2 regions of the Sphingopyxis sp. YR583 genome follow, and region 1 is predicted to be linked to the other one. Evidence: riboswitches for the same ligand, from Rfam matches in the RefSeq annotation. Region 1 holds a riboswitch; the other holds the start of a gene.
The links. Region 1 has a riboswitch for cobalamin ahead of BLW56_RS06190 (TonB-dependent receptor plug domain-containing protein). Riboswitches for the same ligand answer to the same signal wherever they lie in the genome.
Positions count from the first base shown of each region.

Region 2: it holds a riboswitch for cobalamin, as region 1 does, so the genes downstream of both, BLW56_RS00825 (TonB-dependent receptor plug domain-containing protein) here and BLW56_RS06190 (TonB-dependent receptor plug domain-containing protein) in region 1, are expected to answer to the same signal.

Region 1 covers NZ_FNWK01000001.1:1,325,490-1,341,405, forward strand. The annotation lists gene BLW56_RS06150 (NAD-dependent deacylase) at 1-36, shown strand, start outside; gene tadA (tRNA adenosine(34) deaminase TadA) at 33-488, opposite strand; gene rpmB (50S ribosomal protein L28) at 629-922, shown strand; gene BLW56_RS06165 (esterase-like activity of phytase family protein) at 959-1,957, opposite strand; gene BLW56_RS06170 (glycine zipper 2TM domain-containing protein) at 2,121-2,522, shown strand; gene BLW56_RS06175 (Ppx/GppA phosphatase family protein) at 2,713-3,816, shown strand; gene BLW56_RS06180 (RlmE family RNA methyltransferase) at 3,813-4,517, shown strand; gene BLW56_RS06185 (S41 family peptidase) at 4,552-6,012, shown strand; cobalamin riboswitch at 6,060-6,244, shown strand; gene BLW56_RS06190 (TonB-dependent receptor plug domain-containing protein) at 6,388-8,340, shown strand; gene BLW56_RS06195 (hypothetical protein) at 8,340-8,882, shown strand; gene BLW56_RS06200 (DUF1636 domain-containing protein) at 8,882-9,289, shown strand; gene cobT (nicotinate-nucleotide--dimethylbenzimidazole phosphoribosyltransferase) at 9,286-10,302, shown strand; gene BLW56_RS06210 (histidine phosphatase family protein) at 10,299-10,868, shown strand; gene BLW56_RS06215 (adenosylcobinamide-GDP ribazoletransferase) at 10,865-11,584, shown strand; gene BLW56_RS06220 (aminotransferase class I/II-fold pyridoxal phosphate-dependent enzyme) at 11,581-12,546, shown strand; gene cbiB (adenosylcobinamide-phosphate synthase CbiB) at 12,539-13,477, shown strand; gene BLW56_RS06230 (cobyric acid synthase) at 13,465-14,922, shown strand; gene cobU (bifunctional adenosylcobinamide kinase/adenosylcobinamide-phosphate guanylyltransferase) at 14,919-15,443, shown strand; gene BLW56_RS06240 (transglutaminase-like cysteine peptidase) at 15,530-15,916, shown strand, end outside.
Region 2 covers NZ_FNWK01000001.1:163,438-179,353, reverse strand. The annotation lists gene BLW56_RS00845 (ABC transporter ATP-binding protein) at 1-466, opposite strand, end outside; gene BLW56_RS00840 (FecCD family ABC transporter permease) at 460-1,461, opposite strand; gene BLW56_RS00835 (ABC transporter substrate-binding protein) at 1,458-2,309, opposite strand; gene cobO (cob(I)yrinic acid a,c-diamide adenosyltransferase) at 2,309-2,917, opposite strand; gene BLW56_RS00825 (TonB-dependent receptor plug domain-containing protein) at 2,917-4,773, opposite strand; cobalamin riboswitch at 4,951-5,168, opposite strand; gene BLW56_RS00820 (acetyl-CoA C-acyltransferase) at 5,219-6,373, opposite strand; gene BLW56_RS00815 (acetyl-CoA acetyltransferase) at 6,378-7,607, opposite strand; gene BLW56_RS00810 (class I adenylate-forming enzyme family protein) at 7,609-9,300, opposite strand; gene BLW56_RS00805 (carotenoid oxygenase family protein) at 9,302-10,798, opposite strand; gene BLW56_RS00800 (NAD(P)H-dependent flavin oxidoreductase) at 10,795-11,763, opposite strand; gene BLW56_RS00795 (TonB-dependent receptor) at 11,881-14,169, shown strand; gene BLW56_RS00790 (winged helix-turn-helix transcriptional regulator) at 14,272-15,204, shown strand; gene BLW56_RS00785 (MFS transporter) at 15,208-15,916, opposite strand, start outside.

The DNA of each region.
Region 1 (15,916 bases):
CTGGTACCCGAATGGGTCGAACAGATGCTCGGCTAGCGTCGCGCGGCAAAGAAATCCCTGAGCAGCGCCGCCGCTTCGTCTTCCCCGATCCCGTCATAGATGTCGGGCCGATGGTGGATCGTCGGCTGCGCAAAGGTCCGCGGACCGTGGACGACGGCGCCGCCCTTCGGATCGTCGGCGCCATAATAGAGCCGCGCGATTCGGGCGTGCGCGATCGCCCCGGCACACATCGCACAGGGTTCGAGCGTTACATACAGGTCGCAGCCGTCGAGCCGCTCATTGCCGAGTTTCGCCGCCGCCGCGCGAATCGCGACGATTTCGGCATGCGCGGTCGGGTCGTGCGATTCGCGCGGGCAGTTGTGCCCCTCGGCGATGATCGTGCCGTCCTTGACGATCACTGCGCCGACGGGCACTTCGCCCCATTCTGCGGCGATACGGGCCAGATCGAGCGCGCGGCGCATGGGTTCAGGGAGCGGAAACAGGGCCATAAAAGCGGCCTATGCGCTTGACGAATCTCCTGCAAGCCGATAAGCGCGCGCCTTTCCCGGCTCACTCCGGTCTTGTACTCCCCGTTTTGCGGGAAGTGCGCGGACGCCGATCCGAAATTTTTTTGACGAGGACGAAGACCATGTCGCGCATCTGCGAACTGACCGGCAAGGGCCGCCAGGTTGGCCACAATGTCAGCCACGCCAACAACAAGACCAAGCGCACCTTCCTGCCCAACCTGCAGAATGTGACGCTGCTGTCGGACGCGCTCGGCAAGGGCGTGAAGCTGCGCGTGTCGACCCACGGCCTGCGCACGGTCGAGCATAACGGCGGTCTCGACAACTGGCTGCTGAAGGCCGGAGACGATCAGCTGTCGGCTGGCGCTCGCAAGGTGAAGAAGGAAGTCGCGAAGAAGCTGGCCGAAAAGGCCGCCTGAGCGACCAACTCTTTCGAATTGCAGAAGGCCGCCGGACTACCGCGCGGCCTTTTTGCTGTCCGGCGTCTTTTTGGGCGGCAGGTCGACAAGTTCGAACTGCAGCAACAGGCTGCGCTGCCAGACATTGAAATTATTGTCGGCGACAAGCCACAGCCAGGTCCGCCCCTTCTCGACCGAAATCGCCGCACCTTCGTAATTTTCGGCGAGCGGCCGGGGTACACGCCCGATCGTCCGTGACCGGACGACGGCGTCCTTCTTGATGTCAGCTGGATCGACGATGGCGATGATCGTCGTGAAGACCGGGTCGAAGCCGAGTCGCCGATGCACGAGCAGGATCCGCCCGTCGGGGAGCGCTGCCGCGTCGCTGATCAGTCCGCGCCCACCCGAATCGTAAAAGAAGCGGACCGGCGCCGGACCGGGCGCCGCCGGATCGCCGGTGTAGATCAGCGCCTCGCGCCCGCGCGGGTCATCATCGGCATCCTCCGAAAAAACGACCGTCCGCCCATCGGCGAGGCGCGCCATCGCTTCCGGACCGCGATTGGTTGGCCAGCGCGGCTCCGGCAGCTTGCGGCGCGCCTCGATCTTCGAAAGATCGGCATCGAGTCGCCAGATCTGGTTTACCCCTTCAAGTGCGAGCCAGACCTTTCCGCTTGCCGCGTCGACGAACATCGCCTCGGTATCTGCCATCGATTTGCGTGCCGGGCGGCCATCGACCGTCGGCAGCGCACGAATCCGGACCGACGACACGGCGCCGCGCGAATCGAGCGACAGGCGTGTCGAATAGCCATTGTCGCCGACCAGCAGAAACTGCCCCTGCCCGATATGCGCCAGCGCGGAAAAGCCGCCGAAACGGCTATGCGGACTGACAAGACGCCAACCGCGCACGAATCGCATCGCACCACGCGAGGCGGGCGGAAAAGCCAGCGGGTGCGCCGACGCCTCTTGCGTCAGGTCGGTCTCGGGAAAGCGCATGACAGTCCCCGGCACGGGGCCGACGGCAAGGAAGATCAAGGCAGCGGGAAGCAAACGGCGCATTGCCGCGCGGGGTTAGGACGGCGGCCTGCGAAAGAAAAGCGTTTCGCCGCAGAAAGCTGAACGCCAGCCAACAGCCGCGTTCAGGCTTCGCTCAATGCGAATCGGGCAAAACATGATCATCGACAAAGCCCAGACGGGCCCACGACGACGAAGGAGAACGACAATGAAAAAGATGGTGACCCTCTCGATCGCCGCCCTGATGTCCACCGCGACGCTGGGCATGGCGGCTCCCGCCGCAGCGCAGAACGGTTATTACGACCGCGACGGCTATTCGAGCTATTACAGCGGCTATGACCGCGACGACCGTCGCTATGACCGTCGCGACTATCGCCGGGACAACCGCCGCGATTACCGCAACGACCGTCGCTATTACCGCGGTGACCGCCGCAATTATCGCCAGTGCGACAATGGCACCGGCGGCACCGTGATCGGTGCGATCGCAGGCGGCCTTGCCGGTCATGAAATCGCCGGTCGCGGCGACCGCACGGTCGGCACGATCATCGGCGGCGCCGTCGGCGCCCTCGCCGGCCGCGCGATCGACAAGGGGAATGACGGCTGCCGTTAAGAGGCAGTCCCGACCCCAATAATTTCCTCTTCCCTTGCACCCCGTCCGGCCCACGCCGGGCGGGGTTTTCTTTGCGCGATCGACAGCGCGGGAGCGGAAGCTTGCCATTGGAGCGGCGTAAGCCTAATCTCGCCACCAAGTGCACGTTCGCGGTTTTGCGGACGCGTGAGCAGAACAGGTTATACTAGCCATGCGGCAAATGGCAGCGCCATCAGGGCGACCGCCGCGGCCGGGTTCAAGAACGGGGCCGGCGGCGAAGGGACGAAACAAGGCAGGTGGCGATGCACGCCCGATGCCGATCACGCGGCCGCGCAGCTATGCCGCCATCGACCTTGGCACCAACAATTGCCGACTGCTGATCGCGCGCCCACAAAATGGCGAGCTCGTCGTCATCGACGCTTTTTCGCGTATTGTCCGGCTGGGCGAGGGACTCCACGGCAGCGGGAAAATCAGCGAAGCCGCAATGGATCGCACCGTCGCGGCGCTGTCGATCTGTGCCGACAAGCTCCGCCGCCGCCATGTCACGCTGTCGCGCGCGGTCGCGACCGAGGCTTGCCGCCGTGCAAGCAATGGCGAAGAGCTCGCCGAGCGCGTCCGCCGCGAGACGGGCATCGTCCTCGATATCATCTCGGCTGCCGAAGAAGCGCGACTCGCAGTCCTCGGTTGCCACAATTTGATGGAGCCCGGCGAAGGACCGGCGCTGATCTTCGACATCGGCGGCGGCTCGACCGAGCTGATGCACGTCGACGTGTCGGACCATGACGTCAAGATACACGACTGGATCAGCGTGCCGTGGGGCGTCGTCTCGCTGACCGAACATGCTCCGCTGCCCGAAGACAGCCTTGCCGGTCGGCAAGCCGCCTATGCGCATATGCGCGAAGTGACCCGCACCGCTTTTTCCGCCTTCGCCGATCGCGCCGAACGTTTTGCGGGGCAGCCGCTGCGCCTGCTCGGCACCAGCGGCACCGTCACGACGCTCGCCAGCGTCTTCCTCGACCTGCCGCGATACGACCGGCGTGCGGTCGACGGACTGGTCGTCCCGACGGATGCGATGCGCGATATCAGCCGCCGCCTCGCCGACGCGAGCATCGCCGACCGCGCCGAAATTGCATGTATCGGCCGCGAGCGCGCCGATCTGGTCGTCGCTGGCTGCGCGATCCTGGAGAGCATTATCGACCTGTGGCCCGCGGTCCGCGTCGGCGTTGCCGATCGCGGTATCCGCGAAGGGATCTTGCGCTGCCTTGCGATGCAGGGCCGCGATATACCCGTCACCCGCCGCGAGTATCGCAAATGAGCGGCGCGGGCGGAAAGGGCGGCAGCGGCAGAGGCGGGCTGCACGTGCGCGTCAAGACCGCACGCAAGCGCAGCGTCTCGTCGACGCGCTGGCTGCAACGCCAGCTCAACGATCCCTATGTTCGCCGCGCGCAGGCCGAGGGATATCGCTCGCGCGCCGCATATAAGCTGATCGAACTCGACGAAAAATTCGGATTCCTCAAGAAATCGCGCGCGGTCGTCGATCTCGGCATCACACCGGGCGGCTGGTCGCAGGTCGTGCGCAAGGCGAACCCCCGCGCGCGCGTCGCGGGGATCGACCTTCTCCATTGCGAACCGATCGAGGGCGTCGAAATCCTCGAGATGGATTTCATGGACGATGCCGCGCCCGACGCGCTGATCGAAGCGCTGGGCAGCGCGCCCGATCTCGTCATTTCGGACATGGCCGCGAATACCGTAGGCCATCCCCAGACCGATCACCTACGCACCATCGGCCTCGCCGAGACCGCAGCCGATTTCGCGGTGCAGAATCTGCTGCCCGGCGGCGCGTTCGTCGCGAAAGTCTTTGCCGGCGGCGCCGACCGCGAGTTGCTGACGATCTTGAAGCAGAATTTCACGACGGTGAAGCACGCCAAACCGCCGGCCAGCCGCAAGGGGTCGCCGGAACTTTATGTCATCGCGCAGGGCTTCAAGGGCCGGAGCCGCAACGCGGGCGCAGAATAATCGGACGATGAACCGAACCGGGGGAGAATTTTCGATGGGCAAATCGGCACGGTCGGTCGCGGCTGTGACACTCGCAGCGCTGATGCTGGCATCGTGCGGTGGCGGGGGTGAAGGCAGCTTGGGCAGCGGCGGACCCGTCACGGTCACCCCGACGCCGACCCCGACCCCCACGCCAACCCCTACCTGCGCCCTCGCGTCGCGTCAGGCCTTTGCCAAGGCCGTGATCGACGAATGGTATCTGTTCCCGAGCGACGTCGCGAGCGTCAGCGCCGCGAGCCACGGCAATGTCCAGTCCTACATCGACGCGCTCGTCGCACCCGCACGCGCACTGAACAAGGACCGCTTCTTCACCTACATCACCTCGATCGTCGAAGAGAACGCCTTCTACGCCAGCGGATCAAGCGCGGGCTTTGGCGCTCGTCTGGCCTATGATGCGGTGAACCAGCGCATCCTTATCGCCGAAGCCTATGAAGGCGCTCCGGCCTTTGCCGCCGGGATCGACCGCGGGACGGCAATTGTCGCGATCGGGACGAACAGCGGCAATTTGCGCACCGTTGCCAGCATCGTGAACGCCGAAGGCACGGCGGGGCTGACCAATGCGCTCGGCCCCAACGATCCGGGGGTCAGCCGGGTGCTACGCATCACCGACGCCAGCGGCACGCGCGACGTCACGGTGGCGAAAGCCGACTATTCGCTCGACCCGGTTTCGGATCGCTATGGCGCCAAGATCATTGCGGAGGGAGGCCGCAGCTACGGCTATATCAACCTGCGCACCTTCATCTCGTCGGCCGACGACCAGCTGAAGGCGGCCTTTGCCGATTTTCGCGCGCGCGGCGTCACCGATATCATCGTCGATTTCCGCTATAATGGCGGCGGGCTCGTTTCGACCGCCAATCTGATGGGCGATCTGATGGGCGCCGGGCGCGCCGGGCAGATTTTCTCGCAGACGCAGTTCCGCGCCAGCAAATCGGCCGAGAATGACGAGCATCGCTTCAATCCGTTGAGCCAATCGATCGCACCGACACGGATAGCCTTCATCGGGACAGGGTCGACCGCGTCGGCGAGCGAGCTTGTGATCAATTCGATGCTGCCCTGGCTCGGTACCGATATGACACTCGTCGGCAGCAACACCTATGGCAAGCCCGTCGGCCAGATCGCCCTCGACAAGGCCGAGTGCGACGACCGCATGCGTGTTGTCGCCTTTGCAACGGCCAATGCGAATGGACAGCGCGATTATTATGACGGGCTCGCGCCCAAGATAGGCAATAGCTGCGCGGCGAACGACGATCTCAGCGTGCCGCTCGGCGATCCGCGCGAAGCATCGATCCGCGCCGCGATCAACTTCCTGTCGGGCACAGCCTGCACGGCGCGGATCGCCGACGCGAGCGCGGGCGCGGCGGCGATGCGTCGCAGCGCGCCGATCGTGGCCGAACGCGCGATGTTGACCCCCGACCGCCCGAGCGCAGCGCAGCGCGAACTGCCGGGCCTCTTCTGATCGCTGCTGCATCGCAGCAATTGACCGCAGCCGGGAAATGCGGCTAACGGCCACGGCAAGCGACAGGTTCCCCGGCGACGGGGACTAAGAGGGAACGGGAAAACCCCGGCTGCCCCTGCAACTGTACGCGGCGAGCCATCGGCCACACGCCATTGGGACTTCGGTCCCGAGAAGGCGGCCGACCGGCGCTGACCCGCAAGCCAGGAGACCTGCCCGTCGCCGTCGTCTTTCGCGCGGACAGGGTGTGCCGGGCGGACGGGGGTGAACCCGCATGACGACAAAGCTGGCTGCGCGTGAGCGCGGGCGATGTCGTGCGTCCCCAAAGGGCGACCGCATCGACCGCGCGCATGGGCGGCCTTGTCGATGGGGTACCCAATGTTGAAATTTGCTTTCCGAAGTTCGATCTGCCTTGCCGCCTTCGCGGCCTCCTCCGCCGCGTCGGCCGAAGACGCGTCCACCGCGCATGCCGCCGACGGCGACAGCATCATCGTCACCGCGACACGCGCACCGCTGACGCTCGACGAGATACCCTCGTCGGTCGCGGTGCTCGATAAGGCGGCGATCGACCGCGCGCAGGATATCGGCGTCACCGAATTGCTGCTCCGCACACCGGGGATCAGCATCTCGCGCAACGGTGGTTACGGCACCTCGACCTCACTCCGCATCCGCGGCGCCGAATCCGACCATAGCGTCGTCGTTATCGACGGGGTGAAGCTCAACGATCCGTCGTCGACCGGCGGCGGCTTCAACTTCACCAACCTGCTCGCCGGCGATATTTCACGGATCGAGGTACTGCGCGGGCCGCAGTCGATCCTGTGGGGCAGCCAGGCGATCGGCGGCGTCGTGAATGTCGTCACCGCATCGCCCGAAAAGACCCTTGAGGGCAGCTTCGACCTTGAGGCCGGATCGCGTCAGACCGTGAGCGCGCGCGCTGCGGTCGGCGGACGCACCGGCCCCTTGAACTGGCGCATCGGCGGCCAGCGCTTCACCACCGACGGCATCTCATCACACGCCAAGGCGTTCGGCGGGGTTGAGCGCGACGGCTATCGCAACACCAATCTTTCGGGCCGCGCCGAACTGGCGCTCGCCGAGAATCTCAGCGCCGAGGTCCGTGGCTATTATTCGAGCGGCCGCGTCGAATTCGACGGCTTTAATGTCGACAGCAACGATTATGGGTTGAACAAGGAGTTCGTCGGCTATGCGGGGCTAAATGTCGACCTCGTCGACGGGCGCTTCCGCAACCGCGTCGCTTATGCCTATACCGACACCAACCGCGACAATTTCAACCCCGACCGCGCGCGCCCGCAAAGCTTCGAAGCCGACGGAAAGAACAAGCGCTGGGAATATCAGGGCAGCTTCGACGTCACCAATCGCATCACCGCGATCTTCGGGGTCGAGAATGAACGATCGGATTTCCGCAGCCGATCGCCGTCCGCATCGCTCGCCACGCCGCTCCCGGCATTTGCGCGCGGCAAGGCCGAACTGACCAGCGTTTACGGCCAGCTCAGCGTCGAGCCGCTGGACGGGCTGACGCTCAACGGCGGCGTGCGCTATGACGATCATGATGGTTATGGCGGGCAAACGCTGTTCGCCGCGGGCGGCGTGTGGCGCCTGTCGACCGGCACCGTGCTCCGCGCGAGCTATGGCGAAGGTTTCAAGGCGCCGTCGCTCTATCAGCAGTATAGCGAATATGGGAACCTCGCGCTGAATCCCGAGGAAGCGCATGGCTGGGAAGCCGGCATCGAACAGCAATTGTTCGACCGCAAGCTGGTGTTCGGCGCGGCCTGGTTCGAGCGCACGACGACGAACCAGATCATCTACAACAGCTGTTCGTCGACCACCACGAACCCGATGTGCTTTGTACCGGGCGACCCGACGACGCGGCGCTTCGGCTATTATTCGAACGTCGCGCGGAGCGAAGCCCACGGCGTCGAAGCCACCGCAGCGCTTTCCCTCGGCGGATTGAAGCTCGACGGAAATTATAGCTGGATCGTCGCCGAGGATCGGTCCGAAGGCACCGCCAATTTCGGCAAATGGCTGCCGCGCCGCCCGCGCAATACCGCCAATGCGTCGGCCAGCTATGCCTTCGGCTTCGGGCTCGAACTGGGTACCGCGGTGCGCTGGTCGGGCAAAAGCTATGACAATGCGAGCAATGCGCAGCGGCTCGACGATTATACCCTCGTCGACCTGCGCGCCGAATATGCGCTGTCGGATGCGGTGAAGCTGTTCGCGCGCGCCGAAAATATCTTCGATGAGCAATATATGACCGCCTTCCGCTATGGCTCGCTCGGCCGCAGCGTCTACGCCGGCATAAGGGGCCGCTTCTGATGGTCGCGCTCCGGACAAGCAGCGCATCGGCGCTGTGGGTGGGATTGCTCACCGCGGCGAGCAGCGTGACGACGCTCGCGCTCGGCTGTGCGACGCCCTTCCCTTCGCTCGCGGCGCTCGCGGCGGTGCATATGCGCCGCCGCGACGGCATCGCATTGATGGTGCTCGCATGGGCCGTCAGCCAGTTCGTCGGCTTCTTCCTGCTCGGCTATCCGCGCGACGGAAGCACACTGGCGTGGGGCGTCGGACTGGGCACAGCAGCCGTCGGATCCGCGCTCGCCAGCTATATGGCGCTGGGGGCGCTCCGCTACCGTGCGGTCGCGGCGCAGCTCGGCCTCGCTTATGCTGCGGGGTTCACCGCGTTCAAGGCTATCATCCTCTGCTGGGCGCTCGTCCTCGGCGGTTTGCACACCGCGATGGCGCCCGACCTGCTCGCCGAGCAGTTTGTGCGCAACGCGGCGATCCTGATCGGGCTTTATGCGCTCTATCGCGGGCTCGTCGCGATCGGCCTTCCGGTGCCTCCGAAAGCTGCGGAGGCCTGATGCTGACGCGCGTCGACCCGGGGCCCGCGGTGGTGGTATGCAACACATGCCGCCACAGCCGCGAGGCACAGGTCGACGCCGCTGGCGTGCGCGGCGGCGCGCGGCTCGTCGAGGCGATGCGGCGACTGAAGGAAGAGGGGCCGCGCTACGCCGGGATCGCGGTGCAGGAAATGGCGTGCCTCTTCGCTTGTCAGGATCATTGCACCGTCCACCTGCGCGCGCCGGACAAAGTGGGTTATGTACTCGGCCGCTTTCAGGGTGACGAGGAATCGGCGCGTGCGATCCTCGACTATGCGGTCCATTATGCCGCAAGCGAGCACGGCCGTGTCGCCTATTCGCTGTGGCCCGATGGCGTCAAAGGCCATTTCGTCACCCGCACTCCGCCCCCAGGATTTGTCGCCGAATGACCAGCTTTCCTTCCGTTCAGGTGTTTGAAGCCGCGCTCGCCGAGCTGCGCGAGCCCGACGCCGATGCCAAAGCCGACGCGCGGATCCGGCAGGGCGAACTGACCAAACCCGCCGGATCGCTCGGGCGGCTCGAGGATATGGCGATCTTTTTCGCAGGCTGGCAGGGCAAGGCGCGACCAGGGATTGGCCGCGCCCGCGCTGCTATCTTTGCGGGCAACCATGGCGTCACCGTCCATGGCGTCAGCGCCTTCCCGCCCAGCGTGACGGCACAGATGGTCGCAAATTTCGCAAGCGGCGGCGCCGCGATCAATGCCCTGTCCGACGCGGCAGGGCTTGAACTCACCGTCGTCGCGCTCGACCTCGACCGGCCAACCGCCGATTTCACCGCCGCCCCCGCGATGAGCACGCCCGAATGCCTCGACGCGCTCAACCAAGGCGCGGCCGTGGTCGACACCGACCTCGACCTCCTCATCCTCGGCGAAATGGGCATCGGCAATTCGACCGCCGCCGCTGCGCTGTGCGCGCGCAGCTTCGCCGGCGGCGTCGCGGGATGGGTCGGTCCCGGTACCGGTGTCGACGGCCACGGCGTCGCACGCAAGGCCGAGGTGATCGAACGCGCGCTCGCTTTTCATGCGGACGCGCCGCGTTCGGCGTTCGAGACGTTACGACGGGTCGGTGGGCGCGAGATCGTCGCGATCGCCGGCGCAATATTGCGCGCGCGCCAACTCGGCGTGCCGGTGCTGCTCGACGGTTTTATCTGCACCTCGGCGATCGCGCCGCTTGCGTCGGACAATCCCGCCATCGTCGGCCATTGCATCGCGGGCCATTGTTCGGCCGAACCGGGACACAAACGCCTGCTCGCATTGCTGGGGCTCGACCCACTCCTGTCGCTCGACATGCGGCTGGGCGAGGGCAGCGGCGCCGCGGTCGCGGCAAACATCGTCCGCAGCGCGCTCGCGGCGCATGATGGAATGGCGACCTTTGCCGAGGCGGCGGTTTCGGCATCGCTGTGACCGGCTTCGCGCTCCATCTGCTGCGCCACGGCGCGCCCGAAACACCGGGACTGCTGATGGGACGCACCGATGGCGTGCCGACAAGCGAGGGGATTGCCGCATGCGCCGCGCAAGCGAAAGGCCTTGGCATCGAGCGCCTGATCGCATCCGACCTTTGCCGCAGCCGCGCAGCGGGCGAAGCAATCAGTGAGGCGTCGGGCATATCGCTCGTCGTCGATCCGCGCTGGCGCGAACTCGACTTCGGCGAATGGGACGGCAAGGCAAGCAGCGCCATCGCCGCCGATGCGCTCAATCGCTTCTATGACGACCCCGACGCCAGCCCGCCGCCTGGCGGCGAACGCTGGCCGGCACTGGTGGCGCGTGTCTCGACCGCTATCGCCGACCTGCCCCCCGTCGCGACATTGATCGTCACCCATGGCGGCGCCATGCGCGCCGCGCTTCACACGCTGTGCGGTTTCGACCAGCGCCAGCTGTGGGCATTCGACCTTCCCTATGCTTCGCGCCTCTCCCTCCGTATCTGGCGGGGCGAACATCCAGGCGCGCAGATCGCGGGACTGTATCCATGAAGGGCCTGATCGTCGCGATCCAGTTTCTGACGAGGCTGCCGACGCCGCGCATCGCCGTGTCGAGTGACGAATTCGCGGCGTCGATGCGCTGGTTTCCCGCGGTCGGGCTGATCGTCGGCGCATTCGTTGCCGGCGCCGGTTGGGCGGGTGGACAGATCGACCCGTGGACGGGCGCCCTGTCCGCCCTCCTTATCTGGGTCGCGGTCACCGGCGCGCTGCACCTCGACGGGCTCGGCGATATCGCCGACGCAAGCGGCGCGGCGCACAAGGACCGCGAACGGTTGATCGCCGTGCTTGGCGATCCGCATGTCGGCAGTTTCGCGGTGGTCGCCATCGCACTGCAACTGATCGCCAAGCTGGTGCTCCTTCATGCCCTGCTCGACCGCCACGCTTTCGCCGCGATCGCGCTGATTCCTTTCGCCGCGCGGGTCGGCCCGCTCGTCTGGTCGCGCGCGCTGCCCGACCTGCACGCGGGGCTCGGGTCGCGCTTCCGCAATGCGGTGCGCCCGGTCGATTTCCTGATATGGAGTTTGGCCTTCATCGCTGCCGTGTGGATATCGCCCTCGCTATTGATCGCACCGCTGGCCTTCGTCCTCTGGGGCTGGTGGCTGCTGCGCAGGATCGGCGGCATTTCGGGCGATGGGCATGGCGCGGGGATCGAGATCGGCGAAAGCCTCCTCCTCGCCGCCGCGCTGCTGCTGGCGCACGCCACATGACCGGTGCATGGACCTGGCACGGCGGCGGCCTCGAAGCCGCCAAACGCCGCTTCGGCGGCGACGACTGGATCGACCTGTCGACCGGCATCAACCCGCACGCTTGGCCCACGGGCGCGATGGCGTTCGACTGGCAGCGCTTGCCCGACACGAACGCGCTGGCACGGCTCGAGGTCGTCGCGGCGAGCTATTTCGGCTTGGCCGCACAGCATGTCTGCGCGGTCCCGGGCACCGAAATCGGGCTGCGCCTGGTCGGGTCGCTGATCGGTGGCCCCGCGCAGCACATCGCCCCCAGTTATCGCACCCATGGCGATATGATCCACGACACTTCGGCCATTGAAGCCTCGGCTGCGCAAAATTCGACCGGTAACCTGATCCTCGCCAACCCCAATAACCCAGACGGGCGCACCGTGGGCGCCGAACGGGTTCGGACGTTGCTCGACGGCCGGGATGGCTGGCTCCTCGTCGACGAAGCCTTCGCCGACGTCGACCCGGCGCATAGCGTCGCACCTTCGATCGACGACGCACGGCGACTGATCGTCTTTCGTTCGTTCGGAAAATTCTTCGGCCTTGCCGGCCTCCGGCTCGGCTTCGTGCTCGCACCGCAAGCCATTGTCGCGGCGCTGCGCGAACGGCTCGGCGCATGGCCGCTGTCGGCGGCGGCAATCGCGATCGGCACCGCGGCCTATGCCGATGCCGACTGGATCGCGGCCACGCGGCAGCGCCTGCCCGAGGAAGCGGCAGCACTTGACGCGGTGCTGGTACGGAGCGGATTCCAGCCCATCGGCGCCTGCCCGCTCTTTCGCCTGATCGAGACGGGCGACGCGCACGCACTGTTCGAACGGCTCGCGGCGCGCGCAATCCTGGCCCGCCCCTTCGCAGACCAACCGCACTGGCTGCGCATCGGTCTCCCCGCCGACGCCAACGCGCTCGCCCGGCTCGAAGCGGCGCTGACCGATGGCTGAGCCGGTCGCGCTAACCGCGCTTGCGCTCGACGCCGCGTTCGGCTGGCCGCGCGCGCTCTATCGCTGCATCGGCCACCCGGTCGGGCTGTTCGCGCATATCATCGATGGATGTGAGGCGCACTGGAACCGCCCCGAAAGCAGCTTTACGAGGCGGCGGATGCTCGGCGCGCTGACGCTGGCCCTGCTGCTGCTGGTCACCGCCGGCATCGGCTGGACGGCACAGCAAGGACTGCTTCGCATCTTTGGCGGCTGGGGCTGGATCGGCGTCGCGATCCTCACCTGGCCCGCACTCGCGCAGCGCAGCCTGTTCGACCATGTCCGCGCGGTCGGCGAGCGGATCGACGCGGGCGACCTTGCCGGCGCGCGCGATGCCGTCGGCATGATCGTCGGCCGCGACACCGCAGCGCTCGACGAAAGCGGCATTGCCCGCGCCGCTATCGAAAGCCTCGCCGAAAGCTTTTGCGACGGCGTGGCGGCGCCGCTCTTCTGGCTGCTGCTGCTCGGCCTGCCCGGCATATGGGCGTATAAGGCGGCGAACACCGCCGACAGCCTGATCGGCCACCGCGAGGAACGCTGGCGCGCCTTCGGCTGGGCGGCGGCGCGGTTCGACGATCTTACGAACTGGATTCCGGCGCGGCTGTCGGGATTGCTTCTGTGCCTCGCGGGCGGCGGCGGATGGCGCATAATGAAGCGCGACGCCCGCAAACATGCCTCGCCCAACGCCGGCTGGCCCGAAGCGGCGATGGCGGGCGCACTGGGGCTTCGGCTCGCGGGGCCGATCGCCTATGACGGCGTCATGCACGACAAACCATGGATCGGCGACGGAGCAGAGGGCGCGGGCGGCGAAGAGATCGATCGCGCGCTCGCCATCTATCTGCGCGCCTGCCTGTTCCTCTGGCTGATCGCAGGGGGTGCATTATGGCTGCGCTGATGCTGCAGGGCACCGGGTCCGACGTCGGCAAGTCGGTGCTCGTCGCTGCGCTGTGCCGCGCCCTGACCAACCGCGGCCTCACCGTCCGGCCATTCAAGCCGCAGAATATGTCGAACAATGCCGCGGTCACCGCCGACGGCGGGGAGATGGGCCGCGCGCAGGCGCTTCAGGCGATTGCGTGCCGCGCCGAACCGCACAGCGACATGAATCCGGTGCTGCTGAAACCGCAAGCCGACCGCACCTCGCAACTGATCGTCCACGGGCGCGTCCGCGGGACGCTGGGCAGCGGCAATTTCCGCGAAGCGCGCGGCGCGCTGATGACCGAAGTGCTGGAAAGCTATGAGCGGCTGCAGAGTCAGTGCGATATCGTGATCGTCGAGGGTGCAGGGTCGCCCGCCGAGATCAATTTGCGCCAGGGCGACATCGCGAACATGGGCTTCGCGCGCGCCGCCGACGTGCCCGTCATACTGATCGGCGATATCGATCGCGGCGGGGTGATCGCGTCGATCGTCGGGACACGCATGGTGATCGAGCCCGAAGACGCGGCAATGATCCGCGGCTTCCTGATCAACAAGTTCCGCGGCGACCCCGCGCTATTCGATGATGGGTATCGCGAGATCGAGCGGCGAAGCGGCTGGGCGGCCCTTGGCGTCATCCCCTGGCTGAGCGCGGCCGCGCGACTGCCGAGCGAGGATGCGGTGATCCTCGAACGCCCAGCCGACCCGCGCGAAGGCCGCAAGCTGATCGCCTGCCCGATCCTGCCGCGCATCTCGAATTTCGACGATCTCGATCCACTGAAGCTCGAGCCGGGGGTCGAGATCGTCATGGTCCCGCCGGGCCGGCCGATTCCAGCGGAGACAGCCGTCATCATACTGCCCGGATCGAAGGCGACGATCGCCGACCTCGCCGCGCTGCGGGCCGAGGGGTGGGACATCGACATCATGGCGCACCATCGCCGTGGCCGCCTGATCGTCGGGCTGTGCGGCGGATATCAGATGCTCGGCCATCGCATCGCCGACCCCTTGGGGATCGAGGGCGCTGCGGGAGACGTCGAAGGGCTCGGCCTGCTCGATGTCGAAACGACCCTTTCTCCCGCGAAGAGGTTGCGCCATGTGGACGGAACGGCGCTGGGGGCGCCGGTCGCAGGCTATGAAATGCACATGGGGGAAACGCGCGGACCCGGCACCGAAAGGCCCTTTGCCTTTCTCGAAGGCGCTGCCCGCGACGGCGCGATCAATGCCGAAGGCAATGTGATCGGCTCCTATCTCCACGGCGTTTTCACCTCACCCGAACTGCGTCGGGCGCTACTCTCTCGAATCGGCGTCGCGGGTGGTGGGCGTGACTATGCGACCGACGTCGATGCCGCGCTCGACGACATTGCGGCCGAGTTTGCGGCACACGCCGATATCGATGCCATGCTGCGGATCGCGGGAGTCGGCGCATGAGCCGGTCGTCGCTGTTCGTTCTCGGCGGCGCGCGGTCGGGCAAGAGTCGTTATGGACAGGGGCGCGCCGAAGCTGCGGGCAACGGTCTCATCTTTGTCGCGACCGCCGAAGCCTTTGACGAGGAGATGCGCGAGCGAATCGCGCGCCACCGGGCCGACCGCGATGCGCGATGGACCACCGTCGAAGCACCGCGCGACCTCCCCGCGGCAATCGATGCGCTGAATGAGAAGGACGCGATCGTCCTCGTCGATTGCCTGACGCTCTGGGTCTCGAATCTGCTGCTCGCCGATGCCGACATCGCGCTCGCCAGCCGCCTATTATGTCAAACAATCAGCCGCTTCGAAGGAACGCTGATCCTTGTCGCCAACGAAGTCGGCCTTGGTATCGTGCCCGACAATGCGCTCGCGCGCGCATTCCGCGACGCAGCGGGACAACTCAACCAGTTAGTCGCGGCGACGGCGGACGAAGTGGTATTGCTCACCGCCGGACTGCCCCTGACACTCAAGCCACGCGGGGGTTAAAGCGCCAATTTCCCCAAATGTGCTGAATCGTGCGTTTACTATCGTCATGAAGCATATCCTCACGCCGCCACGTCAAATCGGGCCGCATGAGAAAGCATGCCCATCTTGTCGTTGGCGAGTCGCGGTGGTTTCCTGTTTCCGCCGTCCTTGCCGCTGCTGCGCTGACACCGTCGGCCGCCCACGCCTCATCGAAGCTGTTGAACGACAAGTCGTTGGCGGACAGCAAGGCGGCGTGTCCTGTCGCCGCGAGCTTTGCGCCGGCCGCGCGGGCGGACATCTCACGCGCCATATTGGGCGGCGCACCGAGCGCGCTCGACCGCATCCGCGCCGACCAGCAGGCCATTGCGGCGCCCGCGGTCACCCCGGCATCGCCGATCACGGCCGGATTGGACGCTTTCCCCGTTCGCCATACGCTCGAACCCGCAAGCCGAACCCCGATCTCCTTTGCGCCTGCACCAAGCTGCGGGACGCCG
Region 2 (15,916 bases), 1.2 Mb from region 1:
CGACCGCCAGTGCGCGGGCAAAAAGCACGCGCGCCCGCTCGCCGCCCGACAATTCGGTCGCGATCCGGTCGCGGAGCTCGATCACATCGGCACGCTCCATCGCGCGCTCGATTGCCGCCGTATCGGCGTCCAATATCCGCGACATCGGCGCAAGGTGCGGCAGGCGCCCCAGCCCGACGAGCCGCTCGACGGTCAGCGGCCAGTGCAATGTCTGACCCTGCGGCACATAGGCGATCCGCCGCGCGAGGTCGCCGCGCGGCATCGCCGCCGCCTCGACGCCATCGACGCGTACCGAACCGCTCGGGGGCACCAGCGCGAGCATCGCGCGCGCGAGCGTCGACTTGCCTGCACCATTCGGGCCAACGATCCCGGTCAGTGTGCCGGGAACGAACGCGGCGCTGACGTCGTGGACGACCGCGCGGCGGCCGAGCGTGACACCGACATGATCGAGGGTGAGGGTCACCATAGCCGTCGCTCCCGCATCAGATGGACAAGGAAGACCGGGACGCCCAGGAAGGCCGTGACGACGCCGAGCTTCAACTCGTTCGTCGTCGGGATGATCCTTACCCCTAGGTCGGCAAGCGTCAGCAGCGCCGCCCCGCCGATCGCCGATGGCAGCAGGATCGCCGAAGGGCTGCGGTCGGTCAGCGGCCGGATCAGGTGCGGCACGATCAACCCGACGAAACCGATCGCGCCCGATACCGCGACGGCGCCGCCGACGCCGATCGCGGTGCCGATCAGCAGTCGCAGCCGGGTACGGCGAAGGTCGGTGCCGAGGGCCTGCGCGGCATCCTCGCCGAGCGTCAGCGCGTCGAGCGCGCGCCCGTTCCACAGCAGCATCGCGCCGCCGATTGCGATGCACGGCAATGCGATCCACACATGATCGAACGACCGGTTCTCGAGGCTGCCGAGCAACCAGGTCATGATTTCCATCGCAGCAAAGGGGTTGGGAGACAGGTTGAGCGCGAGGCTGGTCCCCGCGACCGCCAGCGTCCCCACCGCGATCCCCGCAAGGATCAGCGTCAGCGGGCTTTCCGCCCTGCCAGACAGGATGAAGAGCAAGGCGAGCGACAGCAAGGCGCCGCCCGTTGCGAGCAACGGCAGCACAATTGGGTGGATTTCGGCCAGCCCGAAATAGATCGCCGCCACGCCGCCCAGCGCTGCGGCGTTCGACGTGCCGAGCACCGACGGTTCGGCAAGCGGATTGCGGAGATAACCCTGCAACGCCGCACCGGCGAGCCCGAGCATCGCGCCGACGCCCAGCGCGAGGATGGTACGAGGCAGGCGGAGATCGAAGAGGATGATCGACGCCACCTTGTCATCGTTGCCGATCGCGGCATCGACGAGCCGCGCCACCGACAGATCGACAGCGCCGAACAGCAAGGATGCGACCGCGGCGACCAGCGTCAGCGCCGCCAATGCAGCGATCAGCGACCAGCGGGGCAGGGCGAAACGGCTCATGCGCCTTTTCCTTCGAGTTTCGCGATCTGTGCCGCCATGCTGCGCGCCGCCTGCGTGTAGGCGGGGCTTCCGCACACGGTCCACGCCTGCGGCACGCTGATGCGCGGAATGTCCTTGAGCGCGGGATGATGCAGCATTTCGCTTCCCTGATCGGTGACCGTGTCGGTCGCGCTCTCGACGATCAGAAAATCGGGCTCGGCCGCGACCATTTCCTCGATGCTGAGCTGCGACAGCGGCGGTTTGCCGAGCTTGCCGGCGAGATTGACCAGCCCGACGCGCGTCATGAGTTCGTCGATCAGCGTGCCTGTGCCCGTCATATAGCCGCGGCGCTGATAATAGGCAGCGACCCGGCCCTTGCCCGGTTTCGGCAGTCCGGCCAGTTCGCCCTGCATTCGCGCGATCAGCGCATCGCCGCGTTCGGGATGCCCGACGGCGACGGCGGTCTGGCGGATCGACGTATAAATCTCATCTAGCGTGTTCGCGGTGGCGAGATCGAGCAGGGGATAGCTCTGCTCGGGTAGCGCGCGGAGGGCCGCACTGCGGCTCGCGGGCATGCCGACGATCAGGTCGGGCTCGATCGCCAATATCTGTTCGGCCGAGTTGCTGAGCAGCGGGATACCCGCCGCCTTTGCGGCTTCGCCCGACATTTCGATATCGGTCGCATTCTTCGTCAGCCCGGCGATCTGCTCGCGGTCGGCGAGCGCGAGCACGAGCTGGTCGGCGCAAAGGTTGATCGACACGATGCGCTGCGGGACCGCAGGGGCCTTCGCGGGCGGGGCGGGGGAGGCTGCCCAGAGCAGCCCTGCGCCGCCGAGCAGCGCCGCAGCCAAAAGGCTACGCCGCCGCATCAGAATTCGATCCCTTTCTGCGCCTTTACATTCTGCTCGCGGAACGGATGTTTTACCTGCGCCATCTCGGTGACCAGATCGGCCGCGTCGATCAGCGCTTCGGGCGCGTTGCGGCCGGTGATGATCACATGCGTCATATGCGGCTTCGCCTCCAGCGCCTCCAGCACCTCGTCCACCGGCAGATAGTCGTAGCGCAGCACGATGTTGAGCTCGTCGGCGATTACCATCTTATAGCTCGGGTCGGCGATCATCCGCTTGACCTCTTCCCAGGCATCGCGCGCCACCGCGATATCGCGACTGCGGTCCTGCGTATCCCAGGTGAAGCCTTCGCCCATCGGCTTGAATTCGATCAGGTCGAGAAAGCGGTCGAACACCGCTTTCTCGCCCGTCGCCATCGCGCCCTTCACGAACTGGACGACGCCGACCTTCATGTCGTGTCCGATCGCGCGGATCGCCATGCCGAGCGCGGCGGAGGTCTTTCCCTTGCCGGGGCCGGTGTGGACGATCACCAGCCCCTTTTCGACCGTCTTCGCCGCGACCTTCTTGTTCTGCGCGGCCTGGATCTTCTTCATCTTCGCCGTGTGCTCGGCGTCGGTGCGCGCTTTCATCAGAAGCGCGCCCGCACACCGCCATAGGCGGCGCGGCCATAGGTGCCGTAATTGAAGGCGGTCGCATAATCGGCGTCGAACAGATTGTCGACGCGGCCGTAAATCTCGAAATGACCGCCCACGGGGAAGGATGCCCGGATACCGGCGAGTGCATAGCCGTCGAGCGGCACAGCATTCGCCGCATCGTCGAAGCTGTCGCCGACCATCGTCAGCGTCGCGCCGGTCGACAGGCCGAACGACCAGTCATAATCGGCCGACAGGCTGATCGCATTTTCGGCGCGGCGGGGCAGGCGCTTGCCGTCGAACGCCGGGCGCCCAGAGCGGTCGCGCGCGTCGATATAGCTGTACGACGCGGTGACGTTCAGCGCATCGACGGGCTTCAGCGCCAGCGTCGCCTCGATCCCCTTGGCGCGCGTGCGGTCGATATTGCCATAGGTGAAGGTCGCGTTGTCGTAGTTGATCTGGTGGGTCGTGTTGCGCAGGAACGCCGTCAGCGAGATCAGCGCGCGGCCGTCGGCGAGGCTCTGGTCGATTCCGACATCATAGCTTTCCGACCGTTCGGGGCGCAGCGCGCTATTGCCGCTGAACGCGTCGTAGAGCTGATACAGCGACGGCGCTTTGAACCCCTCGCCATAGCTCAGCCTGAAATTGGTCGCGCCCGCGTTCGGCGAATAATTGGCGTTGGCGCCGAACGTCGCCGCACCGCCGAACTGGTTGTGATCGTCGTGGCGGACCCCGCCCGACAGCGACAGCCCGGTAAAGGGCTGGACGATCCCGAGCGCATAGACGCTGTCTATATTGGCCTTCTGGCTGTCGGTCGAACCGAAGCCGAAGAAGTCATAGTCGGGGCGTTCATGCTCGTAACCGAAGATCAGCTTCGCTTGGCTGGCCGGCGTCACGACGCCCTGATATTCGAACCGCAAATTGGTGCCCGAATAGCCGTAATCGGGTGCGGTGCCGCGCACGAAATAATAATCGCGCTCGTTGCGCATCCACGTCACCGCCGCGCGGCTGGTGAAATTGCCGTCGAACAGGCCAAGGTTCAATCCGGCATAACCGACATATTGGTCGAGCTTGGCGACGTCGGCGCTGTCGGCGGGGGCGCCGAAAAAGCTGTCATAATCGAGGTCGGCGTTGATGTAATAGCCGCGCAGGTCGAGGCTCAGCACATCGCTGAACGCGACCTTCAGCCGCGCGTTGCCTGCGAAATTCTTGTATCCGTCCTTCTCGGTGCCGACCGCTGCCGACGAAATTCCGTCGGTGCGGAAATAAGCGCCGCCGATCCCGCCGGAAATCGCGCCGGCAGTACCCGAAACATCGGCCTTGGCGTTGAGCGTATCGCTATACCCATATTCGGCCGATGCGCCCGCGGCGAAGCCTTCGGCCGGGGTCGCGGTCATCAGGCTGACGACGCCGCCGATCGCCTGGCTGCCGTGCACGACCGAGTTCGAGCCGCGTAGTATTTCGATGCGGTTGATGTTGCCGGTCAGCAGGTGGCCGAAATCATATCCGTCGCCGATGCCGCTCGGATCGTTGACCTTGACCCCGTCGATCAGCACCAGAGTCTGCGTCGTCTCCGCGCCGCGCAGCGAAATTCCCGCGACCGATCCCACGCTGCCCGTGCGATTGAAACGGACGCCGGGCGTCGTCGCGAGCAGGTCGACGATGTCGGTGGTCTGGCGCCGCTCGATCGTGTCGGCGTCGATGATCGTGATCGCCTGACCGACTTCGTCGCGCGATTGCTCGATCCCCGACGCGGTGACGACGATATCGTCGCGGTCGCTGCCGGCGGTTTCGGCAAGGGCCGGCGTCGCCGTAGCCAGTGCCAACAGGGAAATGGTCGCAAATTTCAACATGGGTAGGCCCCCGCACGCCGACAACGAAGGCGGAGCCTGTCGATACGCATGCGCGATCGACCGGTGCCGGCGGCGCAAGTGGCGTCATGGCCTGCGACCCCGGTACCGAGGCGGCTCCAGCCACCTGGTCGTCGCTCGACGGAAACCTCCGTGCCGCGGCCTTTCCCTGGGCCTTGGCATTGAGCGACCCACGCCGGCAGGTCTCCTGGCTCGCGGGTCAGGGCTCGGTGCACGCCTTCCCAGGTGACCCCAGTGGCTGGTCCGAACGCTTCGGACCGGTGCATCTCGCTCGCCGCTTACAGTTGCAGGGACAGCCTCGGTTTCGATGCACCTTCCGGCGCGCCTACCGCGTTCCCTATTAAGCCCTCTCGGGCACCGGTGCGATCATGCGCGGGACAAGCCCCGCACGCGCCGCCCATAGCGCAGCCGCGCTTTTTCGCAATGGCTATTGGCGCGCGACGATCATCGCCGCGCCGACCCCCAACGCCCCCGTCAGCACGACAAGGCCATATTGGCCTTCGCACGCATCGAGCGCGTCAAGCAGGGTCGAGGTGAGGATCGCGCCGCTCGCGCCCATCGGATGGCCTTTCGCGAGGTGTCCGCCGCTGACATTGACCCGCCCCGGATCGGCACCGCGGTCGCGGTGTAACTTGGCAATGGTGACGGCAAAGGCCTCCATGAACTCGATCCGGTCCATATCGTCCAGTGTCAGCCCGGCGCGCGTCAGCACCTTGTCCATCGCGGCGAACCCCGCGGTCAGCGAGGCTGCGGGATCGCCGCCGCTCTCGGCAAAGGCGACGACCCGCGCGCGCGGGGCAATACCGAGCCCTTCGCCGCCGATCAGCGCAAGCCCCGCGCCGTCGCAGATCGGCGGTGCGTGTGCGATGCTGTGCAGCGGCTCGAAGGTCGCGCCTTCGAGCGCGCCGGCATATTGCGCCTGCAATTCGCCAAAAGCGGGTGGCGCGGCCGCGAGCGATTCCGCCGTGGTTTGCGGGCGGATGCATTCTTCGCCCGCCAGTGGTCCGGTGGCGATGCGCGAGGCCTGCAGGGCGGGATCGGCTTCCGCCGCCGCCGCTTTCTGCTGCGAAGCGAGCGCCACAGCATCTAGTTCGGCACGGCTGATGTCTTCAGCATTCGCAAGACGGTCGGCCGCGAGCACGGGCGGCACGAAACGGGCGCGCGGCGGCAATTCGTCGTTCGTATAGAAACCCGCGCGATCGCCCAGAAAGGGTGCGCCGCTCATCGACTCGACCCCGCCCGCGAGGATGTGCGTCGCTTCGCCGTTCGCGACCTTCGCGACCGCCTGACCGATCGCCGACAGTCCCGACGCGCAATAATTGTTGAGGCTGTGTGCCGCGGTCGTGTCGGGCAGGCCGGCATGCAGCTTTGCCAGCATCGCGATATGCCCGCCCTGCGCGCCACTCTGCGTGACGCAGCCGAGCAGCAGGGCGTCGGGCGTTGCCGCGATATCGCCGCAGCGCGCGGTCAGCGCCGCTGCCTGCTGGCGCACCAATTCCTGCGGGCTCAGTGCGGCAAGCCCGCCATCGGGTCGCGCCTTGCCACGCGGCGTGCGCACCGCGTCATAAAGATAGACGTTCAACGGGTCAGACGCCGACGACGAAGCTGACGGCGGTCGTCGCGCTGCCGCCGACGTTGAAGGTCGCAAAGTTGCGCGCGCCTTCGACCTGATAGTCGCCCGCGTTCCCCGTGACCTGCCGCCAACTGTCGAGCAGCATTCGCACCCCCGTCGCGCCGACCGGATGGCCCAGCCCGATCAGCCCGCCCGACGGATTGACCGGTAGCTTGCCGCCGAGGGCAATGGTGCCGTCCTCGACCGCGCGCCAGCTTTCGCCGGGTTTGGTGATACCGAAATGGTCGATCGCCATATATTCGGTGATCGAGAAACAGTCGTGCACCTCGACCCCGTCGCAGGCGTAGATGTCGGGCATGTCGGCGCGGCGGAGCGCGTCCATCATCGCTTTGCGCACGCTGGGGAAAACATAGTCACCGCCGCGGCTGTCGGCGACCTTGGTCGAATAGAGCAGGGGGGCGGTGGCGTGGCCCCAGCCCTTGATGCGGGGGATGGAGTCGAGCGGGATGCCGCGGCGCTTCGCATAGGCTTCGGCAACTTCGCGCGAGGCGAGGAAGATCGCCGCCGCGCCGTCGGTGACCTGCCCGCAGTCGGACTTGCGAAGGCTGCCTTCGATCAGCGGATTGACCGCGTCATTCTCGCCGAGATGATCGTCGGTGACTGCCCAACCGCGCGTCTGCGAATAGGGGTTCTTCTTGGCGTTGGCGAAGTTGTTCGCCGAAATGCCGCGCAGATGCGCACGATCCAGCCCGAAGCGCTCCTCATATTCCTCGGCAACGCGCGCGAACATATACGGCCAGAGATAGCGCGCCTCCTGCGCCTCGCGGCCCGCCCATGCGGCGGCACCGAGATATTCGGCGGCGCGCTGGCCGGGAACGTTGCGCATCAGCTCGATCCCGAGCACCAGCGCGAGGCCGTAGCGTTCGGCCTCGATCTCGGCTGCGGCGGCGAGGATCGCGATGCTGCCCGACGCGCAGGCGGCCTCGTGGCGCGATGCGGGGATGCCCGCGAGGTCGGGGTGAACATGGCCGAAGAAGCCGCCGAGCTGGCCCTGTCCCGCGAAGAGTTCGCCGACGAAATTGCCGACGTGGGCAGTTTCGACTTCTTTCGGCTCGATACCCGTTGCGACAAAGGCCGCTTCAGCGACATCGCGGAACAGCTCAAACAAGCCGCCGCCCTCGCGTTCGAGATTGCGCGAGAAATCGGTCTGCGCGCCGCCGAGGATGAAGACGTCTTTCGCCATGTCAGGCTTCCTTTTCGAGAGTGGCGAGCGCCATGTCGCGCACTTCGCTGCGCATCACCTTGTTGGTGACGTTGCGCGGCAAGACGTCGAAGCGGAACAGGCGTTCGGGCAATTTGAACACCGCGAGGTCGTGCCCGCGCAGATAATCGGCGACCTCGCCGATCCCGACATCGTCGGCGCCGCGCGGCACATAGGCGAGGCCGATACGCTCGCCCATCGTCGGATCGGGGAGCGAGAATACGCACGCCTCCGCCAGCAGCGGATGGCCGCCGAGCAGCTGGTCGATCTCCTCGGGCGAGATATTCACCCCGCCGCGGATGATCAGATCCTTGCAGCGCCCGACGAAGCGATAGAAATCGCCGCCCTCGGCGATCTCGAACAGGTCGCCGGTGCGAAACCAGCCGTCGTCGGTAAAGGCCTCGGCAGTGCGGTCGGGAGCGTTGTGATAACCCTCGAACAAGGTCGGGCCGCGGATCTGCAACTCGCCTGATACGCCGTCCGCCTCGATCGGATCGCCGCCGCCGGGCGGGACGAGCCTGCTTTCGATATTCGGGGCTCGGCCCTCGCCATAGGGGCGCTGATAGGTGCCGCGGCGGGGAAACAGGCTCGCGCGCTTGTCGGGGTCGGGCATGTCGCCCTCGCCGGTGATGAAGCTCATCCCCTCGTTCGACCCGAATACGTTGACGATGATAATGCCAAGCCTTTCCTGAAACCCACGCACCATCGCTGGCGCGAGCGGCGCCGAGCCCGAGGCGATGACGCGCAGGCTGGAGAGGTCGACCGAAGCGAGCAGCGCTTCATTCTGGAGCAGCATGTTGAGCACCGCTGGCGGTGCGATCGTCAGGCTGGGGCGTTCGGTCGCGATCTGTTTGAGGTATATGCCGGGATCGAAGGGATGGTGCAGCACCATCGTTCCCGCGCTGGTCAGCCAGCACATGGTGATGCCGCCGATGCTTGCCATATTGATGAGCGGGAAGGGGTTGAGAAGGACGTCGCCCGGTCCGACCTTCATCGCTTCGTATCCGGCGCCCGCGACCGCGATCCAGTGATTGTGGCTGCGCGGCACGCCCTTGGGCACGCCGGTCGTGCCCGAGGTCCAGCAGATGGTGAAGATGTCGTCGGCATCGACCGGGTTCGCCGCGACATGCGCGGCAAGGGCGGCTTCGTCGCCTTTTGCGGCCGACAGGTCGAGCGCACCCGAAGGCGGGTTGGGGCCGAAGGTCATCAGCGCGATGCCGTTCAGCAGCGGCTGTGCTACGCCGACATGGTCGCATCCCTTGACCGTCGTCGCGCAAACGAACGCCTTGGGCCGAACGACGCCGATCATCCCCTTCAACTCATGGCTGCGATATTGCACCGCCGCCGGGCTGACGATCGCGCCGATTTGCGCGGCGGCGAAATATAGTGCGACGAATTCGCTGATGTTCGGAAGCTGGACGAGCAGCACATCGTCCTTGCCGATGCCTGCGACGATCAGGGCGCCCGCGATCCGGTCGACCTCTGCCTCAAGCTCGGCATAGGTCAGCCGTTGCGGCTCGCCGAAAGCGAAATCGCGGCGATTGGGCGCATCGACCAGCGCCAGCCGGTCGGGGTGCTCCACCGCATTGGCGAAAAACAGGTCGGCAAAGGTCTTGTCGCCCCACCAGCCGCTGTCGCGATGCCGTCGCCTTTTATCCTCTCCCGCGACGATCATCTCAGGCGGCCAGCACGCTGTTCGGACCCATGCCGATATCGTCGCCGCTCGCCCACACCGTGTGTGTTCCCGAGCAGATACGCTCGGGCAGGATGATCCGGCACACCGGCCCCGCCGCGACATTTTTCGCGTCGATCAGCACGCATTCGGATCGGTCGGTTTCTAGGTCGGCGATGAAGGAGACGAGATAGCCGTCATCCTCGTCCTTCGCATCGATGCGCGGCGCGAAGGGGGCTTCGCTGCCGAAGCGGCCCGGGCCGAATTCATATTCCTCGCTGGTGCCGGCGTTCAGGTCGTGCTTGACGAGGCCGCGGAACAGGAACCAGCCGGGCTCGGGGATCGCGCTGTACGCGTAGCGATAGGGTTTGCCCGCATAGCGATGGTTGAACATGCCGAATTCGAGGTCGCGGTCGTCGAGCCGCTGCTCGGTCGTTTTCCCGGTCTTGAGGTTGAAGCGCCAGCGGTGAAGGCGCGGCTTCAGGAGACCCTGATCGAGATAGGCCATCATCCGCTCGAGCCCTTCGGGCGCGTTCGGATAGGATTTCGGCATCGGCTCTTCCTGATAATAGCCGTCGAGAATGATCTCGTCGCCTTCCTCCCACGCGTTGAGCCAGTGGAGCGTGTAGGTCGGTTCGGCCTCGAACCAGCGGATGTCTTCGGGCTGGCCGTGGCGCGGGATGATTGCGAAGCGCGTCTTTTCGTCGGGATGGAACTGGACGACGTGCAGCTTCCGCTCGAGCAACTCTTCGTTCCAGTAGAGCGGCATGTCATTGAGGATCGTATAGTTCTCGGTGAACGCCATGTCGTGCGGCAGCCGCGGACCGGCGAGCGGCACCGGGATATAATGCTTGAGCTTGTTGTCCGCTCCGACGACCCCATAATGCATGTAAGGTGCGTGCTTCGAGTAATTGAAAAACATCAATTCTCCGGTCGCCAGATCGACCTTGCAATGCGCCGAAATGCCGTCGAGCGGTACCCAGCTTTCGGTGCCATATTGTTCGAGCGTGAAGGGATCGAGCCGATAGGCCTCGCCGCATTGGTAGAAGGTCGAGATGATCTTGCCCGCATGGATCGCGACGTCGGTCGACGAAGAATCCTTAAGCCACTCCTGCGCGCCCCAGCCGTGGCGGGTCGATTTGTGCGGCGGCTCCATCAGCCCCGCCCACAGCGAGCGGCCGGCTTCCTTCTCGGCCTCGAATCCCTTGGTGCGCACGAAGCGGCTGCGATAGCTGGCGCGGCCGTCCTTGAACGAGATGGCGTGGATGAAACCGTCGCCGTCGAAGGGGTGATAGCGCCCGATCGGTTCGTGGATCTGGTTCTCGCCGGTGCGGACGTAAACGCCGTCGATGTCGGTCGGGATATTGCCGATCACCTCTGCATCGCCGTTCGCGAAGATCGCGTTCCACTCATTATAGGTCGGTCGCCATGCGTCCTTCATATAGGGGTGGTCGTTCGGCTGGATCGTGGTGCGGATCGTGTCGACGAGCTCGGCGGTCATGCGGGGACTCCTTCGGCGGCAGCAAAGCGCGGCCTTGCGGCGGCGGCATCATATTCTTGAACAAGGCGGTCGACGATGGTCGCGACGGGTTCGACCCCGCGAACAGCGCCCACACCCTGTCCGGCGGACCAGACATTCTTCCACGCCTTGGCGTCATCCTGTGCGTCGGAAAAGTTCGGGCGCTTGTCTTCGGGCATGTTCGCCGGGTCGTAGCCTGCGGCGATCAGGCTCGATTTCAGCCAGTTGGCGGTGACGCCGGTGATGCCCTTCGACGGGACAATATCCTCGGCACCCGCCGCGACGACCATATCCTTATAGGGCTGGACCGCCATGCTCTCGGCGCAGGCGATCAGCGAGGTACCGAGATAAGCAAGGTCGGCGCCCAATATTTCGGCGGCGCGCACCGCATGGCCGGTCGAGATGGCACCGCCGAGCACGAGCGGCCCGTCCCAGAACTGCCTTACCTCCTCGACGAAGGCGAAGCCCGCGGTCGCGCCGGTATGCCCGCCCGCGCCCGCCGCGACGAGCACGAGACCATCGACTCCGGCCGCCGCGGCCTTGCGCGCAAAGCCGACCGAATTGACGTCGGCGAAGACGAGTCCGCCATAGCTGTGGATTTCCTCGACGACGCGCGCCGGGCTACCGAGCGCGGTGATCACCAGCGGTACCTTGTGGCGCACGACGCAGGCGAGGTCTTCGGGCAGGCGGCTGTTCGACGGATGGACGACGAGGTTGACCGCCCAGGGCGCCGCCTCGGGATCGTTCGACAAGGCGGCGTCGATCCGGCTCACCCAATCTTCAAGGTCCGCCGACGTGCGCGCATTGGGCGCAGGGAAGCTGCCGATCACGCCCGAGCGCGAGGCGGCGATCACCATTTCGGGGCCCGAGACGAGGAACATCGGTGCCGCGATCGCGGGCAGGCGCAAATTGCGCGTCAGCGCCGGTGGAAGGCCGTGTTTCGGCACTCTTAATCCTCTCTCAAATTATCTGACTTGCATAACGATACTTAAAGCCGGTATGAGTCGCAAGGCCAGAAAAACATCGCGGGACCAACCTGACGATGGTGGGAGGGAGAGAGTTTCATGAAAAAGCATTTGGTCGCGCTGCTCGCTGCATCGGCGCTCGCCAGCCCCGGTATCGCCTTTGCGCAGGACACCGCGCCCGCCGAGGACCAGGGCGGACTCGAAGAAATCATCGTTACCGCGCAGAAGCGCGCCGAAGGCCTGTCGGACGTGCCGATTTCGATCTCGGCGGTCAGCGGCAAGCAGGTCGAAAGCTACGGGCAGACCAACCTCGAACAGATTTCCTCGTCGGTCCCGAACCTCAAGATCACCCAGACCGCGATCGCCAACCGCATCGCGATCCGCGGCATCGCCTCGGGCGACAACAAGGGTTTCGAACAGTCGGTCGCGATGTTCGTCGACGGCGTCTATTACGGCCGCGACCAGCTCTCGCGCCTGCCGCTCGTCGACATGGAGCGCGTCGAGGTGCTGCGCGGCCCGCAGCCGACCCTGTTCGGCAAGAATGCGATCGCGGGCGCGGTCAACATCACAACACGCAGCCCGACCGACGAATTCGAAGGCTCGGTCAGCGGCCTCTATGAATTCAACCACAAGGAATTCCAGCTCACGGGCGTCCTCTCGGGGCCGCTGAGCGAAGGGATCGAGGCGCGCGTCGTCGGCTATCACCGCTCGATGGACGGTTATTTCTACAACCAGAAGCTCGATCGTGACGAGCCGAACGTCGACGAATATTATTTCCGCGGCAAGCTCGAACTCGACAAGGGCGGGCCGTTCGCTGCCGAATTGAAGCTGGAATATGCCGATTTCGAAATGAAGGGACAGCCGCGCGACGTGTTCGGCGCGGTCGGCAACTACAACACCGTCTTCCAGGGTCCGTTCTTCGTCAGCACCACCCCCGACTATGTCCGCGAAGACAATGGTTATGAGAGCAAGAACAAGGTTTTCGGCGCGACGCTGAACGCCGATCTCGAAGTCGGCGAGCATACGCTGACCTCGGTTTCGTCGCTGCTCGACTACAAGACGCGCGAGATCGTCGACGTCGATTTTTCGGGCATCAGCTTCCTCGACGGAACGAACCTCCGCGAGGATTATCGCCAGTTCAGCCAGGAACTCCGCCTGACCTCGCCGGGCGGCGAGGCGTTCAACTATATCGCGGGCGTCTATTATCAGCATGCCAAGCTCGACGTGCAGGACTTCACCCGCTTCAATTCGACCTTCCTCGCCCTGGGTGCGCCGTTCAACGCGCTGGGCGATACGCGCAACGACCGCGATTATGCGCAGAAGTCGGACCTGATCTCGGCCTTCGCACAGGGCGAGCTGTCGGTCACCGACCAGCTCCGCATCACGGCGGGCGCGCGTTTCAACCATGAGAAAAAGAGCGGGAGCCGCAGCCTCGCGATCGTGCAGGGGCCGCTCAACACCTTCAACCCCTTGATCGTTGCCGCCACCTTCCGCGCGCTCAATATCGAGGCGCACAGCGTGTCGGGCAAACTCAGCGAAGACAGCTTCAATCCGATGGTCAACGTCCAGTATGACGCAACCGACGATCTGATGCTCTATGCGTCTTACGCGAAGGGCACCAAGGCGGGCGGGTTCGACATCCGCTCGAACTCGCTTCCGGGTTCGACCACCGTCGCAAAGCCGGGCGCCTTCATGTTCGAGGACGAAAGCGCCGACAATTTCGAGGCGGGCCTCAAATACAAGGGCCGCAATGTCGCCTTCAACCTGTCGCTCTATCGCACCGATTACAAGGATCTTCAGGTCAACATCTTCGACGGTACGCTGAACTTCAACGTCCGCAACGCCGCCGAAGCGCGCACGCAGGGTGTCGAGGCCGACTTCCGCGCGGCGCTGGCGCAAGGGCTGACGATCAGCGGCGCGGTCGCCTATCTCGACTTCAAATTCTCGAACTTCACCGACGGCCAATGCTATTATCTGCAGACCCCGGGCGCGAACGGTTTCTGCGACTATTCGGGCAAGCGCAATGCGCTCAGTCCCAAATGGTCGGGCAACCTCAACCTCGACTATACGACGCCCGTCACCACCAACATGAAGGTGGCGTTCAACGTCAACGCGGACTTCTCTTCCTCCTATATCGCGTCTGCGAATCTCGACCCCCGCACGCATCAGGACGGCTATGTGAAGCTCGGCGCGCGGCTTGCGCTCGCGCAGGTCGACGATCGGTGGGAGGTCGCGCTGATCGGCCGCAACCTGACCAACCAGCGCATCCTGCAAACCGCGAGTTCGATGCCGCTCGCGACCACGATCACGCGCAACGCCGGCAATGCCTATAACGGCATCGTTGATCGTCCGCGCACGATTGCGGTGCAATTGACCGGGCGCTTCTGATGCGAGGGGGAGGGCGGCCCAGCACCGCCCTCCTGCCGCAGGTGCCAGCCTTGCCGGTCACCCGGGCTTCGTTTAGGGGCGGGGACAGTGAGGACGGCTGATTTGAAACACGATCGCACGATCAGGGCCTGTTCGATCTGGCGCGCGCTCGATGTCGTCGGCGACGTTCCGGTGCTGCTGCTGATGGAGCAGGCATTTCTTGGCACGCACAGCTTCGACGAGTTTGTCGCGCGCACGGGCCTCGCGCGCTCGGTGGTGAATGGCCGTCTCAAAAAGCTGGTCGAAGAGGATTGCCTTGCCAAAGTGCCCAAAAAAAGTGGGCGGGGCTTTCACTATGTGCTCACGCAAAAGGGGCGCGACCAGTTTCCCAACGCGCTGATGATGCTGCGCTGGCAGCATAAATGGGAATCGGACAGTCGCGATTTCCAGGTCCGTCTGCACCATGCCACGTGCGGCCATGCGACCGAGCCGGTGCCGGCCTGCCGACATTGTCATGCGGAAATCGACCCGCGCGACGTCGACTGGCGCGAGGGACCGGGGCTTGCGCAGGTGGTACCGCACTATGAACGCCGCCGCTTCAATGGCGAGATCGGCGCGCGGCGGCCGGGCGGACGGCCGCTCGTCGATACGATGATCGAATTGTTCGGCGACCGCTGGGCGACGCTGGTCGTCCGCGCGATGTTCACGAGCATCAACCGCTTTGACGATATCCAGCGCGATACGCTGATGGCGACCAATATCCTGACCGGTCGTCTCGAACGGCTGGTGCGGCAGGGGATTTTGAAGACTGTCCCTTATTCGGCGCATGCAGACCGCGTCGAATATCGGCTGACCGCGAAGGGCCGGGATCTCTATCCCGTACTGCTCGCGCTGCTGCAGTGGGGTGATCGCTGGTTCTCCGACGAACGCGGCCCGCCGCTGTTGCTCACCCACCGTCCGTGCGGACACGATCTGAACATGGTCGCAGCGTGCAGCCATTGCGGCGACGAACTGCAACTGTCGAACAGCCGCTTCACGATCGACACCGCCGGCTGACGATCAGGGCAGCAGCCGGCCCTCGTCGCGGTGGGGCATCGGAGCGATAAAGCGCAGGACGAGCGCCGACAGCAGAAGCCAGCCCGCCGATCCGAGGATCGCCGCCGGCAGCGAACTGAGGTCCGCGACCAGCCCCATCGCATAGGCGCCGAGCGCCATCGCGCCGAACGTGACGGCCTGATAGATCGACAGGCACCGGCCAAGGATTTCCTCGGGCGATCGGAGCTGCATCGCGACATTGAGCGTCGTCAGCGTCGACACCCACGCGGCGCCCGCAACGAATGCGGCCATCATCACCGGGGGCAGGCTGGCGGTCAGCGCAACGGGGACCATCGCGGCGGCGAAGACGAGCGAGGCTGCGGTCACCACGCGGTCGCTTCCCCAGCGGCGCCGCGCGGCGCCGACCCAAAGTGCGCCGAATATCGACCCCGCGCCGAACGCCGCGAGGCACAGGCCATAGATGATCTCGGTCCCGTGCAGTCGGTCGCGGACGAGCGAGGGGAGCAGGGCTTGGAACCCCGCAGCGCCGAAACCGAACGCAAAGCCGCGGATCAGCACGCGGCGTACGGGATCCGAATGTGCGCAGAACCGGATGCCGGCGGCGATGGCGGTCAGCATGGGCGTGCGGCGCGGAGGAACGGTTTCGGGATGCCAGCGCAGCAGGACGACGATCAGCGCCAGATAGCTGAGCGCATTGAGGCCGAAGGCGGCG